2 regions of the Streptomyces sp. NPDC005955 genome follow, and region 1 is predicted to be linked to the other one. Evidence: predicted binding sites of a transcription regulator. Region 1 holds the regulator's gene; the other holds the start of a gene.
What was found. Region 1 encodes HspR, which represses chaperone genes until heat shock. Its sites were predicted from a motif close to TTGAGNNNNNNNNNCTCAA; they were not measured.
Positions count from the first base shown of each region.

Region 1 (3,405 bases):
GCAACGCCAAGGCGGAGGAGCGCTTCAAGGAGATCTCCGAGGCGAACGACGTCCTCGGTGACCCGAAGAAGCGCAAGGAGTACGACGAGGCGCGCACCCTCTTCGGGAACGGTGGCTTCCGCCCCGGCCCCGGGGCGGGTGGCGGCGGCTCGTTCAACTTCGACCTGGGTGACCTCTTCGGCGGCGGCGGTGGCGGTCCCGGCGGCGGTACGGCGGCCGGTGGTTTCGGCGGCGGCATCGGTGACGTCTTCGGCGGGTTGTTCAACCGGGGCGGCACCACCACCGGGAGCCGGGTGCAGCCGCGGCGCGGCCAGGACATCGAGTCCGAGGTCACGCTGAGCTTCACCGAGGCGGTGGACGGTGCGACGGTTCCGCTGCGGATGTCCTCGCAGGCGCCCTGCAAGGCGTGTTCGGGCACCGGCGACAAGAACGGCACCCCGCGGGTGTGCCCGACCTGCGTCGGCACCGGGCAGGTGTCCCGGGGCGGCGGGGGCGGCTTCTCGCTCACCGATCCGTGCGTGGACTGCAAGGGCCGCGGACTGATCGCGGAGACCCCCTGCGAGGTGTGCAAGGGGTCCGGGCGGGCCAAGTCCTCGCGGACCATGCAGGTCCGCATCCCCGCGGGCGTCTCGGACGGGCAGCGCATCCGGCTGCGCGGCAAGGGCGCCCCGGGCGAACGCGGCGGCCCGGCCGGTGACCTGTACGTCGTCGTGCACGTCGGCACGCACCCCGTGTTCGGCCGCAAGGGCGACAACCTCACCGTCACGGTGCCCGTCAGCTTCGCGGAGGCGGCCCTCGGCGGCGAGGTGAAGGTGCCGACGCTGGGCGGTCCCGCGGTGACGCTGAAGTTGCCGCCGGGCGTCCCCAACGGCCGTACGATGCGGGCCCGGGGCAAGGGCGCGGTCCGCAAGGACGGCACCCGCGGCGATCTGCTGGTGACGGTGGAGGTCGCGGTGCCCAAGGACGTGACCGGCAAGGCCCGGGACGCCCTGGAGGCGTACCGGGAGGCCACTGCGGACGTCGATCCGCGGGCGGAGCTGTTCGAGGCCGCGAAGGGAGCATGAACGCCATGGACGGGATGGGCACGGGCGGTCGGCGCCGCAACCCCTACCAGCTGACCGACGAGACGCCGGTGTACGTGATCTCGGTGGCGGCCCAGCTCAGCGGGCTGCACCCGCAGACCCTGCGGCAGTACGACCGGCTCGGCCTGGTCTCTCCGGACCGGACCGCCGGCCGCGGCCGGCGGTATTCGGCCCGGGACATCGAACTGCTCCGTCAGGTGCAGCAGTTGTCGCAGACCGAGGGCATCAACCTCGCCGGGATCAAGCGGATCATCGAGCTGGAGGGCCAGGTGGCCGCGCTCACGGCGCGGGTCGCGGAACTCCAGGACGCGGTGGAGGGCGCTGCGGCGGCCATCCAGCAGCGGGAGGCGGCCGTCCACGCCTCGTACCGGCGGGACCTCGTGCCCTACCAGGAGGTCCAGCAGACCAGTGCGCTGGTCGTGTGGCGTCCCAAGCGGCAGGACTGAGCGTCCGGTTCCGTGCACGCACGCGGCCGAGGGGCCGGAAGGCGAACCTTCCGGCCCCTCGGCCGTGTCCGGACGAGCCGGACGGCACACCCCGGTGAACCCCCCTGTGGATAACCCGGGTGTGACTGTCAGTGAGGTGTGCGAGTCTTGACGTACTCGCTCGGACTCAGGTGATCCATGGGAAGGTCGGGGCTACGGCCGGTGGGCGGCGCGTCTGCCGGATCAACGGCTCCCCGCGTGGTCCACGGAGTCGCTCGGGCCGACCGTCGTCGGTCGGAGCGTCGGGTCGAGGGCGCCCGGGTGCGGGCGCCCCGGGTCGGCCAGGGGGATTGGCCGACTCGGGACAACCCGGGGGCGACTAAGAATTCCCCTCCCCTCGCCCCGTGCACCCACTTTGCCGGTCACGGGACGGTGACACCACCGTCATCTTGTTGCACTGCGCCAAGAGGAGGGGGGACGCAAGGGGGAAGAAGCGGATGAATCGGCAGGAAAGCTACTCCTTAGGTGGGGGCGGGGACATGGCTGAGGCGCACACGCACGGAGTGGATCAGCTCTGTGAGGAGGGTGAGCGCGTGTACGGGGCCGCCCTCAAGGGCGGACGCATCGAGCGGACCGCGGCGGCCGGGGCGCCCTGCCTGGTCACGCTGGGCCTGCTGTACTCGGACCCGGACGACGCGGCGTGGCTGGTGCCCGAGTCGCCGGGCGAGGTGATCGCCCGGCTGACCCGCGGCCTGCGGGACGAGTTGGCGCAGAGCCATGCGCGGGCGACCGCGGTGTCCCTGCTCGCCGAGCGGTACACGGGCGCCGGTCCTGACCTGCCCTCGGCGGGGCACGGCATCCGGGTGCTGGAGAGCAAGCCCCGCATCCGGGACGCCATCGCCGAGGCGTCCGACGGGTGCGTCGTCGAGCACCTGGCCGTCCAGCCGGGCGGGGTGCGCCGCGAGAACGTGTTGAACGACGCCCTGCCGCTGGCGCTGGACATGGCGCAGCGCGGGGTGCGCATGCGGACCCTGTACACCCATGCCGCGCGGCACGGGCAGGGCCTCTTCGAGTACGTGGAGCGGGTCGGCGGCGCCGCCGAGGTGCGCACCCTGGACGAGGTCTTCGAACGGCTGCTGATCTTCGACCGGAAGGTCGCGTTCGTGCCGGCCACCGAAGACCGGACGGTCGCCCTGGAGTTGCGCCACCCCGGTCTGGTGGGGTTCCTCGCGATCGTCTTCGAGCGGTTCTGGCGGCTGGGGCACCCGCTGGTGGAGCCGCTGCCCTCCGGCTCCGGGGTCACCGGCATCACCCGTCGGGAATGGGCCATCGCGGCGCTGCTCGCCGAGGGGCACACCGATGCGGAGATAGCGCAGCGCCTCGGCATCAACGTGCGGACGGCCCGCCACCACATCCGCAAGCTGGCCGAGGAGTTGGGCGCCGCCAGTCGTGCCCAGCTCGGGGTGCGGATCGCGCAGGCCGGCCTGGACACCCCGCCGCGTCCGCCCACGCCGTGACGGACCGTCGGGTGCGGGTGCGGGTGCGGGTGCGGGGGTGACCGGTCGGGCGGTCCGTCACTGGTCGTGCTCCAACATGCCCGACCGGGAGATCAGATAGCCGAGCTGGGCCCGGCTGCCGCTGCCGAGCGCGGAGGCGAGCTTGGCGATGTGGGCGCGGCAGGTGCGGACGTTCATGCCGAGGCGCCGTGCGATGGCCTCGTCCACGTACCCCTCGACCAGGAGTTTGGCGATGGACTGCTGGACGCCGGTGATGCCGTCGGGCGTGGACCGGTAGGGCACCTCGTCGAGCAGCGGGGTCGCGCGCCGCCACAGCTGTTCGAAGACCCGGACCAGATAGCGGACCAGCCCGGGGTGGCGCAGTTCGAGCGCCACGTCGTC
Region 1 is NZ_JBIAIF010000006.1:194,212-197,616, forward strand. Features, by position in the region: gene dnaJ (molecular chaperone DnaJ) at 1-1,064, shown strand, start outside; gene ACFYOU_RS17230 (heat shock protein transcriptional repressor HspR) at 1,079-1,528, shown strand; gene ACFYOU_RS17235 (LuxR C-terminal-related transcriptional regulator) at 2,047-3,024, shown strand; gene ACFYOU_RS17240 (helix-turn-helix transcriptional regulator) at 3,082-3,405, opposite strand, start outside.

Region 2 (3,405 bases), on a different contig from region 1:
CGGGTCGGCGAGCGACGCCTCCACGTAGAGGACGTCACCACCGGCCCCGGTCACCGCGAGCCCGGTCGCCACCCCGGGGACGGAGGTCCGGCGCTCGGCCGGGTCCTGGGCGGACTCGGGCACGTGGTGCGGGCGTCCGATGAGCCCGCGCAGTTCCCCGTCGGTGACGGTGAACGGCAGCGCGCGCTCGCCCAGCTCGTGCTGTGCGGCGACCTTGCGCAGCAGTCGGGCGATGGCCCGCTCCAGGGTCCGTACGCCCGCTTCCCGGGTGTACTCGCCCGCGAGCTTGCGCAGCGCGCCCTCGTCCAGGGTGACCTCCTCGGGGTCCAGGCCCGCCCGCTCCAGTTGGCGCGGCAGCAGGTGGTCCCGGGCGATGACGACCTTCTCGTCCTCGGTGTAGCCGTCGAGCCTGACCAGTTCCATCCGGTCGAGCAGCGCCTCGGGGATGGCCTCCAGGACGTTCGCGGTGGCCAGGAAGACCACGTCGCTGAGGTCGAGCTCCACCTCCAGGTAGTGGTCCCGGAAGGTGTGGTTCTGCGCCGGGTCCAGGACCTCCAGCAGGGCCGCCGCCGGGTCGCCCCGGAAGTCGGAGCCGACCTTGTCGATCTCGTCGAGCAGCACCACCGGGTTCATCGACCCGGCCTCCTTGATGGCGCGCACGATGCGTCCGGGCAGGGCCCCGACGTAGGTGCGCCGGTGGCCGCGGATCTCCGCCTCGTCGCGGACGCCGCCGAGGGCGACCCGGACGAAGGAGCGGCCCATGGCGTGCGCGACGGACTCGCCGAGCGAGGTCTTGCCGACGCCGGGGGGACCCACCAGGGCCAGCACCGCGCCGCCGCGCCGTCCGCCGACGACCCCGAGGCCGCGGTCGGCGCGCCGCTTGCGCACCGCCAGGTACTCGGTGATCCGTTCCTTCACGTCGGCGAGGCCGGCGTGTTCGGCGTCCAGCACGGCCCGGGCGCCCTCGATGTCGTACTGGTCCTCGGTGCGCTCGTGCCACGGCAGTTCCAGGACGGTGTCCAGCCAGGTGCGGATCCAGCCGCCCTCAGGGGACTGTTCACTGGACCGCTCCAGCTTGTCGACCTCCTTGAGCGCGGCCTCACGGACCTTCTGGGGCAGGTCGGCGGCTTCGACGCGGGCCCGGTAGTCGTCGGACTCGTCCTCGCCGTCCCCGTCGCCGTTCAGTTCGCGCAGTTCCTTGCGGACCGCGTCGAGCTGGCGGCGGAGCAGGAACTCGCGCTGCTGCTTGTCGACGCCCTCCTGGACGTCCTTGGCGATGGACTCGGCGACGTCCTGTTCGGCGAGGTGTTCACGGAGCTGTTCGGTGGCGAGCTTGAGGCGGGCCACCGGGTCGGCGGTCTCCAGCAGGGCGACCTTCTGCTGGAGGGTGAGGAACGGTGAGTAGCCGGAGTTGTCCGCGAGCGGGGACACCTCCTCGATCTGCTGGACGCGGTCCACGACCTGCCAGGCGCCGCGCTTGCGCAGCCAACTGGTGGCGAGGGCCTTGTACTCCGTGACGAGTTCGGCGACGGCGCCGGGCAGCGGGTCGGGCACGTGCTCCTCGACGAGGGTGCCCTCCACCCACAGGGCGGCGCCCGGTCCGGTGGTTCCGGCGCCGATGCGGACCCGTTCGCGGCCGCGGATCAGCGCCCCGGGGTCGCCGTCGGCGAGCCGGCCGACCTGCTCCACGGTGCCCAGCACTCCGGTGCCGGCGTAGGTGCCGTCGATCCTGGGGACCAGCAGGACCCGTGGTTTGCCCGGTGCGGAGCGGGCGGCGGCCTGGGCGGCCTCCACCGCGGCGCGTACGTCGGGGTCGTTCAGGTCCAGCGGAACCACCATGCCGGGCAGCACGACCTCGTCGTCGAGGGGCAGCACGGGCAGCGACAGCACGGTGCTCTTGGAACCAACGGACTCAGCAGCCATGATCTCCCCTTCGGCATTCAAGTTGAGCTATGTCGACTCAATGCACGGGGCCGCTCGATTGTTCCCGGTCGTTCGTTCGCCCAGAGCGGAGCGGTCGGGCGGCACCCGCCACCCGCGCCTCCGGGCCGTGTCCGCGGTCCGCCGCCCCCGGGAATTCCCCGGCGCGGGCGGACCCCACCGCGCCACAATGACCCCCATGCCGCCCCAGCAGAGCACCGTCCCCGCAGTCGCTCCCGCCCCCGACACCGCACCGGAAGTGCTCGACCGAAGGACCGGACCGCACGGCGAGGTGGTGCTGCGCCGCCACGGCCGCCTGCTCCAGATCATCGCCAACGGCTGCTTCCTGATGGACACCTCCGACGGCCGCTCGGAACGCCTCCTGGTGGACCTGGCCGCCGCCGCGCTCACCGACCGTGACCCCGCGGCGCGCCCCCGTCTCCTGATCGGGGGCCTGGGCGTCGGCTTCAGCCTGGTGCGGGCCGCCGCCCAGCCGCACTGGGGCCGGATCACCGTGGTGGAGCGCGAGGCCGCGATCATCGACTGGCACCGCCCCGGCGCCCCCCTGTCCGCGCTGTCCCGCGACGCCCTCGCCGACCCCCGCACCGAGGTCCTGCACACCGATCTGCTGGCGCACCTGAGCACCGGCGGCAGCACCTACGACGCACTCTGCCTCGACATCGACAACGGGCCCGACTGGACGGTCACCGACGACAACGGCGGGCTCTACACCCCCGAGGGCATCGCCCGGTGCCGCGAGCGGCTGGCCCCCGGCGGGGTGCTCGCCGTGTGGTCGGCGCAGCCCTCCGCCGATTTCGAAGGGGCATTGCGGAATTCAGGGTTCCAAGGGGTCCGTACCCATGAAATCCCGGTCGCCCGGGGCGTTCCGGACGTCGTCCACCTCGCGGTCCGAGCTGGATAGCCTGATCACGTTCCGTGCCTTTAGTCTGCAACCGGCGCGTGGATCACTCCGGTGCCGGGCACAGCCATGGGATCACCCCACGGATTCCGAACAGCAGTCAGGGGCGGGCGATGGAGCAGACACACACCACCCAACACGGCAGCGCCCCGGCGGCGCCCGGCGCCCAGCGGCGCGTGCTCGTGGTGGAGGACGACGCGACGATCGTGGAGGCGATCGCCGCCCGGCTCCGGGCCGAGGGGTTCGTCGTGCAGACCGCGGGCGACGGCCCGACCGCCGTGGAGACCACCCAGGCGTGGCAGCCCGACCTGTTGATCCTGGACGTGATGCTGCCGGGCTTCGACGGGCTGGAGGTGTGCCGCCGGGTCCAGGCCCAGCGCCCCGTACCGGTGTTGATGCTCACGGCCCGCGACGACGAGACGGACATGCTGGTGGGCCTGGGCGTCGGCGCCGACGACTACATGACGAAGCCGTTCTCGATGCGGGAGCTGGCCGCCCGGGTGCACGTCCTGCTGCGCCGTGTGGAGCGGGCCACCCTCGCGGCGACCACCCCCCGGGGCGGCACG
Region 2 is NZ_JBIAIF010000001.1:79,110-82,514, forward strand. Features, by position in the region: gene lon (endopeptidase La) at 1-1,923, opposite strand, end outside; gene ACFYOU_RS00285 (spermidine synthase) at 2,120-2,842, shown strand; gene ACFYOU_RS00290 (response regulator transcription factor) at 2,953-3,405, shown strand, end outside.
Region 2: lon (endopeptidase La) is a predicted target of HspR. The motif match lies at 1,946-1,964, and genes of this name have one in related genera.